Regions from separate parts of the Pseudobacillus badius genome, predicted to be linked through region 3. Evidence: riboswitches for the same ligand, from Rfam matches in the RefSeq annotation. Region 3 holds a riboswitch; each other region holds the start of a gene.
The links. Region 3 has a riboswitch for cyclic di-GMP ahead of B1A98_RS03525 (hypothetical protein). Riboswitches for the same ligand answer to the same signal wherever they lie in the genome.
Positions count from the first base shown of each region.

Region 1: linked by a shared signal. The riboswitch ahead of B1A98_RS20260 (hypothetical protein) and the one ahead of B1A98_RS03525 (hypothetical protein) in region 3 are both predicted to bind cyclic di-GMP.
Region 2: linked by a shared signal. The riboswitch ahead of B1A98_RS19360 (sensor domain-containing protein) and the one ahead of B1A98_RS03525 (hypothetical protein) in region 3 are both predicted to bind cyclic di-GMP.
Region 4: linked by a shared signal. The riboswitch ahead of B1A98_RS15405 (hypothetical protein) and the one ahead of B1A98_RS03525 (hypothetical protein) in region 3 are both predicted to bind cyclic di-GMP.

Region 1 is NZ_MWMM01000031.1:3,307-6,518, reverse strand. It holds gene B1A98_RS19525 (hypothetical protein) at 1-173, opposite strand, end outside; cyclic di-GMP riboswitch class II at 1,029-1,112, shown strand; gene B1A98_RS20260 (hypothetical protein) at 1,161-1,928, shown strand; gene B1A98_RS19520 (glycosyltransferase family 2 protein) at 1,921-3,153, shown strand; gene B1A98_RS19515 (hypothetical protein) at 3,150-3,212, shown strand, end outside.
Region 2 is NZ_MWMM01000029.1:3,016-6,227, forward strand. It holds gene B1A98_RS19355 (cupin domain-containing protein) at 1-517, opposite strand, end outside; cyclic di-GMP riboswitch class II at 1,045-1,128, shown strand; gene B1A98_RS19360 (sensor domain-containing protein) at 1,247-3,212, shown strand, end outside.
Region 3 is NZ_MWMM01000002.1:104,341-107,552, reverse strand. It holds gene B1A98_RS03530 (ABC transporter permease) at 1-599, opposite strand, end outside; cyclic di-GMP riboswitch class I at 1,029-1,120, shown strand; gene B1A98_RS03525 (hypothetical protein) at 1,176-1,481, shown strand; partial or broken gene B1A98_RS20955 (excalibur calcium-binding domain-containing protein) at 1,868-1,918, opposite strand; gene B1A98_RS03515 (hypothetical protein) at 2,489-2,878, shown strand; gene B1A98_RS03510 (Vga family ABC-F type ribosomal protection protein) at 2,986-3,212, opposite strand, start outside.
Region 4 is NZ_MWMM01000011.1:71,167-74,378, reverse strand. It holds gene B1A98_RS15415 (M20 metallopeptidase family protein) at 1-227, shown strand, start outside; gene B1A98_RS15410 (mandelate racemase/muconate lactonizing enzyme family protein) at 278-1,384, shown strand; cyclic di-GMP riboswitch class I at 1,670-1,754, shown strand; gene B1A98_RS15405 (hypothetical protein) at 1,780-2,343, shown strand; gene B1A98_RS15400 (glycerol dehydrogenase) at 2,591-3,212, shown strand, end outside.

The DNA of each region.
Region 1 (3,212 bases), on a different contig from region 3:
TTTGGAATAATTCGATATTGCCAGGTATTGGGCAAACTAATTTTGATTCCCTCAATGAAGGCTTTAGCTGCTTCTTCATTCTCAAAGCTCACTTCTTTTTCTTCTCCAATAGCTGTGTTTTCAAATTCCATTTCCGAGCCTTCACTATCAAAGGCTTTTACGATAAATCTCATACGTTACCCTCCATGTTTACACATTGGTTATTTTCATGCTCTTTTTTTAAAATAGTTAGGAAACAACCCATAGGAAACACTCCAACTCCTTGATATTACTACATTTCCGGATGTTTCTCTAGGGTATACTAAAAATAAACATTTCCTTAAGAAAAAGAACCGCCTTAAGGCGACCCTTGTCTACATATTAAATTCCAATCAGGCTAATAACCCTCCATATATTAAAGCATATAAAAACAAAGTCAATCCAAGCAACATGACACTTTATGTGTTGATCTTGAACTAATACAGCAATAATTATTCTTCTGAATTTCCTGGATCTACCACGATTATTTTCTTTTCATCTAATAAAATATGATATCCACAAGACCAAAACATTTTTTCCAGAGCAAATCCTGTACCTAATTCTTCTTTCAATTTTTCAGGATTATTTTAGCAGCTTTTTCCGCAACTTTTTTAGAAAGCCATGAGTCTGCTGTGTATATTACTCCATCTAATACAACAGCTCAAGTTGCCAGTAATGCCATTTCTCCTATTCCGGGTATAAAATAAATTACTACTGCTGCAGCCGCTTTACCATTAGGGTCAGCATACACTACAGGATTCCAGACTGTTTTTCATACTTGTAAATTCTTGAACATTAGGGAAAATCCTTCCTCTATTTTCTAGTGATACTCTTAAAATAAGTTAAGGATCTACAGTTTTTATAGTGCTAATTTATTTGATACTTCCATAATCTCCTTGTAAGAAAGATAGACAGCTCTTAAGAAGGTATAACGTCTCAAGATATATCATAAAAAAATATGATCAATTTATTGACAATTAATGTTGACCACATAACCTTTATTTTTTAATATAAAAAGTGGATGCTAGGAACAATTTACCTTATTTGGGCGCCTGGTAGATTGGGAGCGAGTGGCGCAACCGTCCTTAATTTTTGTGGACGGTTTTTTTGTGTCCATTTTACAAAAGGAGAAGGTTACAAATATGATCAATTCTTCCACAGTTTCTATTATGATGGTTGGTATGATGGCATGTCTTGTTGCTATCTTATCCAACTCTTTTCCGTTTTACACGGAAGCTTTAGGTTTGATTGCTATTTCTCTTGTTGTGATGGCTCTTTTGCATGAAAAATTTCTTTTTTTATATGCAATTACTGTAACAATCGGGTTTGGCGCTTTTTTGACTGGCATTGCTTTTTGGAGACATAATTCAGAAGATCAGCAGATTTCTTTTATGTTTCTTCACTTGCTTGTAACAACCTTCTTACTCTTATATTGGATTCTCTTGTATTATATTAAATCAATTGGGACTAAAAATCGCGATTTAATCGCAAAGGTCAAAGCTCTTGAGAAGTATATGCCTCATTCTAACATTTTAACGAACCATGAATTTTTAGATCAGGCGAAAATAATTCTTAAAGGGACAGAACGCCGCAACGAACAGGCGTGGCTGTTGCAGCTTTGTTTTTTACCCATAAGCGACTACACAAAACAGAGTGTTCGCGAAACATTGGAGAAACTCGCACTTCATTCAATTAGAGTGGAATATGATATCGTCACATCCTCTCCCTCTTCAGTAATGGTTCTACTTCAAAATACAAATAGACAAGGTGTAGAGATTGTAAAAAAGCGGATGATTGAACGAGCAAATACTATTTTTAATAAAACGAAGCAGCCCTTTCTTTTTAAAGAACAACTGATTGATAACGTACAGCAGGCAGCTGAGTCTCTTGAGGAGAAAACAGATGAGTAGTATTTTAATGGTGATCATGCTTTTTTTCTGGCTGTTGCTCATGTATTATTCACTAACTACGATCGGGGGATTGTGGTATCGTATTCGTCATCAACTGCCTGGCCGGCTGGAGTATTATCCGAGTACAGCTGTATTGATTCCGGCTCATAACGAAGGGGTTGTACTAGCACAGACAATGAGTGCTATGGCCCGGCTTCATTATCCAGGTAAGCTTGACATTTACTTACTGGATGATCAGTCCCGTGATGAAACAGCAGAGATAGCCAAAAGCTTTTCTGATCTCTTTTCACATATTCATTACATCACTGTGCCGGAAGGGGAACCAAAGGGAAAGTCACGTGTATTGAATTATGGATTAAGCATTTCTGAGTCGGAATACTTTATTGTTTATGATGCTGATAATCAGCCAGAACCGGATGCACTTCAAAAACTAATGGAAGTAGCAGAAACAACCAAAAACGCAGCGGGTGCGGTTGGCTATGTAAAAACCATAAATTCAGAGAAAAACTATTTAACACGAATGATCAGCTTGGAGTTTCAAGTATTCCAGCTTCTTATGCAATGCGGCCGATGGGCTCTTTTTAAACTAGGTTCTTTGGCTGGCACCAACATGCTGCTTCGTCGTTCAGTACTGGAGGAGCTTGGTTATTACGATTCATATGCACTGGCAGAAGATGCGGAGTTGACGATCCGGATAACGGCAGCAGGCTGGGTGCTTCCTGTAGTACCTGAATCACGAACATGGGAACAGGAACCTGAAAAAATTTCTGTTTTTATCAGACAGCGGACTCGCTGGCTGACAGGAAACTTATATTTGCTTGAAAAGTCTTTCCGTGAACTTATTCATTGGAAAGGCAAAACATTTATTTTAACGATTCAGCATTTGCTGACGTACCTTATCTTTGTCGTATTGCTGGCTTTTTCAGATACTTTCTTTGTTATGAGCCTGCTCGGAATGGAACTGCCGCATATTGCAGCACCACTTTTAATGCTTTGGTTTATGAGTTATATCATTTACACAGCACAATTGCTGAGCGCTATTGTTATTGACCGTAATGTATCATTTATCAATGTTATATTTATTTTAATTATGTATTTTACGTACGCACAGCTGTTTTTGGTCCTACTCATTCGGAGTGCCTTCTCGTATACCGTTAACCGGCTGCGCGGCACGACAATTGCTTGGGACAAAACAACTCGATTTAAACAGAAAGGCGGCAGATGATGAAAAAGGCTGTCATAACAGTTGTTCTCGCTGTTTCGTTGTGCCTGATTGGTTTGGCA
Region 2 (3,212 bases), on a different contig from region 3:
TTTTGGTTACATGAACTGTTCCATGTGGATGTTGTGAAGGTGCATAGATTGAATAAAGTTTTAATGGAATATTACCTGTATTGGTTAAATTATGCCATGTTCCAGCGGGTATCATTATGGCGGAATCATCATAGACACACTTTTGAAAGTTTAAATTACCTTTAGTCTCTCCTATTTGAACGATACCTTGGCCTTGCTCGATACGTAAGAATTGGTCAACGTCAGGGTGCATTTCCAAACCAATATCTTCGCCAACATTGAGACTCATCAAAGTAACTTGTAAATGTGTTCCTGTCCATAAAGCAGTACGATACGTATTGTTTTGCTTCGTTGCTTCATTGATATTCGCGACAAATGGTTTTGGTCCAAAATCTGTTCTCAAAGTACTTCCAACACCGTTGGGAGAACGAAAAGAATTAAATCTGTTTACATATACCCCATTAGGAGAAGTCCAGTTAACAGATTGTCTTGGATAGTTATACATTGGTACACCAACATAATAAGAATATGGATTCATATAAGAAGCATGGTACACTTTTCTCAATCCCTTTACAGTTTGTTAAATTATTCTATGCGCTTGTTAAGGGAATGTACTTAGAGTAAGGTGGCTGATTTAAAGAAAGTATTTATTAGTGTCTCATATGACCTGTCTCAAAAGTTTTATCGCTGTTAAACCATTCATTGTTAACCCTGTAAGTAGCTTAGCGTTGTAAATCCGCATTTTCGAGATCAGACCCCAAGAAGAACTTTATTTGATAGACGTGAAATTTTATTGCAATGAAAATGGTGGAGTTAGTTGCTGAAAGGCAAAGGTCGTTGTACTTCAACTAACGGGTACGATTGTGGAGCGAAAAATTAGAAAATGATCAAACTTTATTTTAAAGTAGCAATATTACCATAATCTTTTTAGTACTGAACCTATCAAGAGGGAGAGAGTATTTTGCTTCTTCTGTATTTTTCATTTTTTATTGACTGTTTAGGCTAAAAGAACTATCATATTCGTAAAGAATTATTCAACTAAGCCATTTACTATTAAATATAATAGTCATATAGAGAAGCAATGAAAAGCCATTTATATCTGGGCACTTGAATGGCTTGGAGCGACTAGTGCAACCGACTCTTTTTTAAAGAGTCGGTTTTTTGTCGGATTTTATTTAACCTAAACATTATATATTTCATAGAGCGGGAGGAAAATAAATTGAAAAAAGCACCTGCTACACCGGACCTTTCTGAACTTTCTCACTTAATGGAGCCATTAGATGAAAAAAATAAACCAATTGAAGCCTTGTTAAAAGAGTTAAAAGATGTCAAATATGCACTGGATCAGTCTTCTATCATTGCCATCACTGATCAAAAGGGAAGGATCTTTTATGTAAATGACCAGTTCTGTAAAATCTCCAAATATAGCCGAGAAGAATTAATAGGTCAAGATCATCGTATTTTAAATTCAGGCTACCATTCTGGGGAATTTTTCAAACAAATGTGGGCTACAATTGGGTCAGGAGAAATCTGGAGGGGAGAGGTGCGGAATAGAGCGAAGGATGGTTCTTTTTACTGGGTAGATACGACGATTGTTCCTTTTTTAAATGATCAGGGAAAGCCGTATCAATATGTGTCGATCCGAAATGATATCAGTCTTCGAAAGAAAATGGAAGAAGAAATGCGAAGAAGCGAGGAGAAATACCGTTTAATTACGGAAAACTCAGCTGACTTGATTTCAATTATTGACAAAGAAGGAAACTTTCAATATATTTCTCCTTCTCATGTAACAATACTGGGGCATGACATGTCTGAACTAAAGTCTAACCCGCTCTTCAAGTGGATTCATGAAGAAGATCAAAAGATTTTATACACTGAATTAAGATTACTAGCTAAAAAGAAAAAAATGTCTTCGCAAATAGAGTTTCGTATTAGAACGAGCAGAAATCAGTATAAGGATATGGAAACAAGAATTAGTCCCATTATGAACGAGGACAGAAAAGTAAAAGATTTCGTGCTCATCATGAGAGACATAACCGATCGGAAAAAGTCGGAAAAAATGATTTATCATTTAGCCTATCATGATACTTTGACCGATCTGCCGAACCGTAGATTATTTATGAAGCATTTGCGGCAGGAGATTAAGAAAGCAAAAAGTTCCTCTTCTCAGCTTGCTGTGATGTTTATTGATTTAGATCGATTCAAATTTGTGAATGATTCATGGGGGCATGAGAATGGCGATTTTATTTTAACTAAAGCAGCCGAGCGTATTAAAAAGTCACTTCGTTCAACGGATTTAGTTGCCCGGTTAGGCGGCGATGAATTCACTGTCCTGCTAAAAGGCATATCCAATGTAGAAGAACTGGAGCGGCTGGTGAAACGGATTCATTTAGACTTCCAAAAACCGTTAGAAATCGCCGGCCAGCTGTATACACCTTCCTGTAGTATCGGTATTGCGATCTTTCCACAAGACGGAGCGGAAGCTGATGAACTGTTGAGCAAAGCAGATACCGCTCTTTATTTTGTAAAAGAACGAGGCCGGAACGGATATGCCTTTTTCGAAGCAAAAATGGAAGAAAAATCATTGGAGCGTATTTTATTGGAGAATGAGTTGAGAAAAGCGATTCAGCTTGAGCAGTTTCATATTGATTACCAACCGAAGATAGATCTTTCAAAAAACAAATTAATTGGAATGGAAGCGCTCGTGCGTTGGAATCATCCAGAACTGGGGAAGATTTCTCCCAATAAATTTATTCCCTTGGCTGAAGAAACGGGATTAATTCTCCCTTTAGGGGAATGGGTACTGCGCCGTGGGTGCGAACAAAATAAAGAATGGCAAGATAAAGGTTATACTCCGCTAAAGATATCCATCAATTTGTCTGCGCGCCAAATCTCGTACCCTGATATTGTAAGGAAAATTGAAGAGATTCTAATAGAAACCAAATTGGAACCGGAATGGCTTGAGCTTGAAGTGACAGAAAGTATATTTGTTAATATTGAAAATGCAATAACTGTTTTACAACAACTTAGAGATTTGGGGGTTCATATTTCTATTGATGACTTTGGAACAGGGTACAGTTCATTTAGCTATATTAAGCACTTACCTGTCGATACGCTGAAAATTGATGCTTCGTTCATTCGGGATATTCATCAAAATAAGGAAAGTCAGGCAATTGTGCAAGCTGTCCTGACTCTCTCGCAAACCCTTGGTATCAATGTGATTGCAGAAGGGG
Region 3 (3,212 bases):
AGTCCGGCTACGGACTGCGCCTTATCTTCTCCAGGAACAAAAACTAATTGCATTTCCTCTGTCCGGTACATTTCCTTATAGTTTTCACTATTAATAAAAGCAACTGGCGCGTGGCTGTATTTCTTGCCATCAACAAACCCTTTTACGGTAAACTTGCCGCTAAATTGATTATTGGTTAGAACATCCCCGACTTTTATGCCGGTATCCTTCATGGAAGCATCAAGCACAACTTCGCCTTCTTTGACTTTTGGAAAAAGCGGCGAATCCGTTGAAGTGACAAAGGCGACGCTTTGCTGCTTGTCGTTTTTGTCATTCAGAAAGCCCATTTGAATGGATAGCGCTGCGGCTTCCGCTTTTTTATTTAACAGGTTGCTTTGAGTGTCAGGGTCTATTTTCGATAGATTATATGTTTCATCCGCATTAGCATCCATATAAAAGGAGCCGTCCGGCAAGTCCTTAATTAAGGCAGCGTTGTCCTGAGATAAGCCGTTTGCCAATCCAGAAATAATGAAAGTCAGAAAACTAACTAAAAAAACAATCGATCCTAAAATCATAAACCGACCTTTATTCTTTTTAATTTCTTTCCAGGCCATGTTCATTGTTATTCCTCCTATCTGTTCGTTCTGACGCGATATAGTAAGTGTACCCGCATTATATGAACGAAAGATGAACGGAAAATTACATTTATCGAGAGTGGGATGGCAAATATCAGCATACATGGAATATGCTGTGAAGGGATCTTTTGGGCGCTTATTGAGAAGGGCAGACGAATGCGCTTTTCATGAAAAAATAAATAAATGAAGAAATTGTAAAAAACAAGGATGTGATTAAGCGACAAAAAATGATATTCTAAACAGGCGGCACTCTTATTTAAGCCAACCTCAACCTCGTCATCTTATAAACTGCTGTTTCTGCACAAGCATAAAAAATCGCCGACATGTTTTTTAACAATGATAAGTAATATTTTTTTAATATAATTTTTCATTGTGTTATGATCATCTTATTTGTTGTATGATTAAATTGTTTCTACTTGAAAAAGGCAAACTTATTGAAAGATAAGGGCGCAAAGCTGCGGGTCTAAAGTTTACGGTCAGTGAACAATGATAGCCGGGCTGCCAAATAGGAATCTACTTCCTCATTTGGACAACTATATTAATTGGAGGCAGGGACCAAAATTGATGGAAGGAAATAAAGAATTAAGAAGAAGCATTCGCCGATTTTATGATTTATTAAAGAAATGTCCAGACAACAGAGATGCTGCTCATGATTTCCTGGTTTATTTACGATCTCTTTTAAAAATTCAATCTAGAACACCTTTGCCAGCGCAGGAGGTCATGGCTCTTTTGAAAAAGCATAAACCGAACGTATTCTACACGTTACAGGACATGGCCGAAAAAAACTTGATGCTAGGAATTTTAACTGATTTGCCGGAGGACATTGAAACACCGGAAGAAAGGTTAGAGGAATTACTGAATATCTGATAGCAGTCAGGCTGGTAAAGTGACTTGTTGCAGGCGAGAGCAGAGTAAGGAAAGCGATGGAACGGTGGCAAGTGTTATAAAAAGAGAGAGCAAAAAGTATAAACTAAAATGCTGCAAAAAGAAAATGATGATGCAAGAATAAGTCAGTCAAAATAGTGTTAACGAAGATCCTGCGAATAAGGAGTCTCGATTTTAATGTGGTAGTCGAGGGACTGTTCGTTGTTATGGAAATAATAAAGCAAGCGACGTTTACATAAATTAGTGTGACTAACAGATGAAACAGCCATGTAAGCAGCTTTATTAATCAATCTATTTATCTAACACTGAAATTAAAAAGTCCTGCCTTTGCGAGCGGGGCTTTTTAATTTTTTTTGCTGTGTGATGTGTTATCGCTCACAAGCCCAGCCGTCTTTATCACGATCGTGCTTTGGATCATAGGCTGGGTGTCCTTTTGCTGCACCCTTTGGATATTTTTTCTAAGCTCTGTACAATTTTTAAAGGATTCCTTCTTCGGAGCTGGCTTTACAGGAACTGCTGACCAAAGATAATGATAGAACAGCTGCAGCAACAGGCTTGAACCATGCGGATTTCTTTGTAAACATAAGGATCTATTCTCCCTAAGTTGGTATATTCATAAAGTACTGTAAGAGATTTACTTAGCAATCAAATAGTACCATCTTTATTTTAAAATAAAAAGTATTTTTTTTGAAAATAAAGGAATATGTTCTCGATATTTCTATACAAGAAACGAATCCTAGCGTAGGAAAAGCTCTGTTATTGTTTTATGCGGATGTTTCAGCTGTTCATGCAATAGGGGCATAAAGGGAAGTATGATTCTATTGAAAATAGAAATAAAGTACCAACGGAAGAAATAATCATTATGTATTTATAATGAGTAAGAAGGTTGACAACTGTGAAAATAAAATGCGGGGGGTTGTCTGCAGAAGAACGGCACCATCCTATTTGTTGCTCATAAAATAGAGAAGGGCAAAATTCGGAGGGCAGCAATGAAGAATAAAACAACTGAGAAGCAAAAAAGCGAAAAGATTTTGGCATTGGAGAAAGAGGTGGCATTAGGTCTGTGGGTTCAGGTGATAGGGCAGCTGATCGAAATTAAAGGTTTGTCAGGGCTGTTATATGCTGAGGATCAAACAGATTCAATCGGAGAGCAGCAAGTGTTGGCAGCTGTTTGGATCAGGACAATTGGTCAAATTCTAGAAGCGGTTTCCGTGTCGAGTCAAATTAACGAGACAGATGTGAACAGACTGCAGCAGGAGCAAAAGCTGGCTATTACAGGAGATTTGCTTACAGCCATTGGAGCAGCCTACGAAGTGGCTGGCGGAGTGCGCGTGCTTGAGGAAGAGGCAGTAACCGCCCGGAGCCGCATTATTCCGTAAGAGACAAGGAACGGCTTTTATATGACAGCCCCTGCTTTTAGCAGGGGCTGTTGCTGAATAGGCAGCTTTCCGGATGATAAAGTAAAATGGTCTGGTAAGCCTTATGTTTAATGATCGAACCGGTTCAAGGCCTGTTTTTCTTGCAAAAGCAGCTGGAATTCTTTTTCTAATTGTTCGGAAGGTTCAATGCTCAGCCGGCTAAGCACTTCTGATATCTTCATATCCAGCACAAGCAGCTTATCTGCATTCTTATCGGGATTCTTCTTTAGCTGTTTGCGCTGTTTGTACTGTTCATAGGTTCCTTCAAATAGCTCAATTTTCTGATTGCGGATGA
Region 4 (3,212 bases), on a different contig from region 3:
TCATCGCCGAACAATTCGGCAGGGAAACATTCGAGGCAATCGACCCTGTCATGGGCGGCGAAGATTTTTCTTTTTATTTACAAGAAAGACCGGGTGCCTTTATCTTCGTAGGCATCGGCGGCGAAAAAAGCCGCTACCCGCATCACCATCCAAGATTCGACCTTGATGAAGAGGTATTTCCTGATGCCATTCAATTATTTATTGAAATTATTAAGCATTACCAGTGATCAACAACTCCTCTTGATGAGGAGCTGTAAGCGGAAGGACGGAAAAGCTCATGAAGATTAAAAAAGTGGAAGTGTTTGCGGCACGCTTGCTGCTGAAGGAACCTTTTATTATTTCATATGTTCAACTAGATGATATGCCGACCATTATTACCAAACTCGAAACAGACGAGGGAGTAATCGGCTGGGGAGAAGCAGTGCCTGACCAAAATGTGACAGGGGAAACATGGGAAAGCACCTATCAGGTTATCCAGCACGAACTGGCTCCGCTGCTTATTAATGAAAGCCCCTTTGCCATTGACCGCATTCACAAAAAGTTTAACGGCAAAATCGACGGTGTTCCTTCAGCCAAAGCAGCGCTGGACATCGCCTTGTACGATTTAATGGGAAAAATCACCGGGCAGCCGGTTTATCAGTTAATTGGCGGAAAAGCGCACGAAGAATTGCAAGTTCCTCAAGTCATTAGCATTAAAGAACCCGAGGAAATGGCAGCGGACGCCCAACGTTATGTGGAAGCAGGGTTCCGAAACATTAAGATTAAAGTAGGCACAAATGCGACGATGGATATTCAGCGGATTCAAGCTGTAAGACAAGCCATTGGCGAGGTGACTCAGCTTCGCGTGGACGCCAACCAAGGATGGAACAGAATTGATACACTAAAAGTGATTCGTGAAACAGCTGACTGCAATGTGGATTGGTACGAGCAGCCGGTAAAGGCCCATGATTTAAGATCTCTTAAAGAAATTCGGGCGGTTTCCCCGCAGAAAGTGATGGTGGACGAAGGGGTTCATAATATTCAAGACTTAGTGAATGTCATCGGCATGCGGGCGGCGGATATGCTGAACATCAAATTGATGAAATCGGGCGGAATCTATCCGGCTCTAGCCTTAGCCAATTTAGCTGAAGCGGCAGAAATGCCTTGCCAAGTCGGGTCCATGGTGGAATCAGCCATCGGCACCATGGCTGGTGCGCACCTGGCTATGAGCAGATCCATCATTGAAACCAATGAAATGGTGGGACCGCTCATGTTTTCACGGGACGTTGCCGCTGTAACTTACGACGGGGACGTGATTCAACTTAGCGATGCGCCAGGCCTGGGCTTGGAAGTAGACGAGGAATATCTCAAAAGTATTACACGTTTTTCTTGTTATATTCAATAATTTCTTACAAACAGAGACATATTTTATCTATAGAAATAAAAAGCCGGCAGCCAGTGAACCGATTAAACGTATACTGGCTGCCGGCTTTTTTATTGGAATTTTCTAAAGATAAGCAGAAAGAGATCTTTCCCAAGGATAAATACTCCTTTTATTACCGTAAAATCTCTATAGCGGAATATCTTAGAAAAAGGGCAATCATCCCTTAAATATTACGCAAATTATACATATGTTAAAACTTCAAAATTTGATAAAAACTGCTTTTTCCGCTAAAAATTTTGTTGTATGATGAAGCCGTGGTACAGTCAGGGAAACCTGATGTCACAAAGCTATAGGGGCTACAGATCGCGATCCAGGCTAGCCAGCTACCGTTACCCAATTGAGGAGGAAGTATGGGAATGAAAAAGAATTGGTATTCAAAAGCAGCAGCAAGTTTATTGGCGTTTACGCTAGTTACATCATCGGTTTCTTTAGTAAGTGCTCAGGAGCCAGAGAAGGCAAAAACACAAGCAGTGAAGAAAAAAGAGCAAAAGAAAAAAGCGGTAATTAAATCACAGCAAGGAAAAGCCATTGAAAAGCGCTTAAACGCTTCTGAAGCAGCAATTAACAAAATCACAAAAGCGATAAATGCTGACTTTGGCGTGAACCAAGAAGGACAAGCTGAGGCTGCATTAACAAAAGCAATTGCAAATAAAAAGTACAACAGCTATGCTGGAAAACTAAAAGCTGAAATCAATAAATTACGCGCGATCGACAAACAAATCGCTGCATCTAAGAAAAAAGATAAAAAGAATAAGGCTGATTATGAAGCGTTAACAGCGAAATCTCAAGAGCTGCAAAAATTGGCTAACGACGAGATCAAACGCTTAAAATCACTTGTCGAGCAAGCAACAGCACTAAAAACAGAAACTCCTAAAGAAGAAGATAAAACTCCTGCACCAGAAGAAACAAAGGTTTCATAATATCGATGTATAACAAAAAAGAGGCTGCCCCGTGCAGCCTCTTTTTTGTTTATTAGTGCGGAAAGAGCAAAAATATATGATTTTTCATTAAAGCGAAATGAAAAACAGGTATATATACCCAAAACATAGACCTTCATCGTGACATTTGACAGGCAATTTAGAAGCAAATCGGCGCTAAATTAGCTATAATTAAATTGTTTACAGCAAATAATAAGCTGAAAAATCCAACTAAAGGAGATTGTTTTAAATGTCAAAATCAGTAAAGTCTATTACATCCCCCAAGAAATTTATCGTAGGGCAGCACCTGTTGAAGGAATTATGTACATATACAAAAACATACGGGGACCACGCTTATGTCATTTGTGATGAATTCATTCTTGAGCGCGCCAGTCAAGAAGCCAGCCAATCCTTTGAAGAGGCAGGGCATAAGAGTGAATTTGCTAAGTTTAATTTAGAAATTACCCAGGAAGAAATTGACCGGCACCGGGAAGCAGTGAGAAGCTCTGGCGCAAATGTAATCGTCGGCATCGGCGGCGGAAAAACATTAGATACGGCGAAAGCAGCTGCCTACTACGAGCATTTGCCCGTAGTCATTTTCCCGACAATCGCTTCAACAGACGCACCGTGTACAGCCCTTTCTGTTATTTACAATACAGATGGTTCATTTGACCGCTACTTATTTTTACCGTCCAATCCGGACGTTGTATTAGCGGATACCGCCATTTTAGCAGCGGCGCCGACCCGTTTCTTCGTAGCTGGCATCGGTGATGCGCTTGCTACTTATTTCGAAGCACGGGCATGTTACCGCAAAAACGGGGACAACCTGGTTAATTTGAAACCGTCTCTTTCTGGATTAGGCTTAGCAAAAA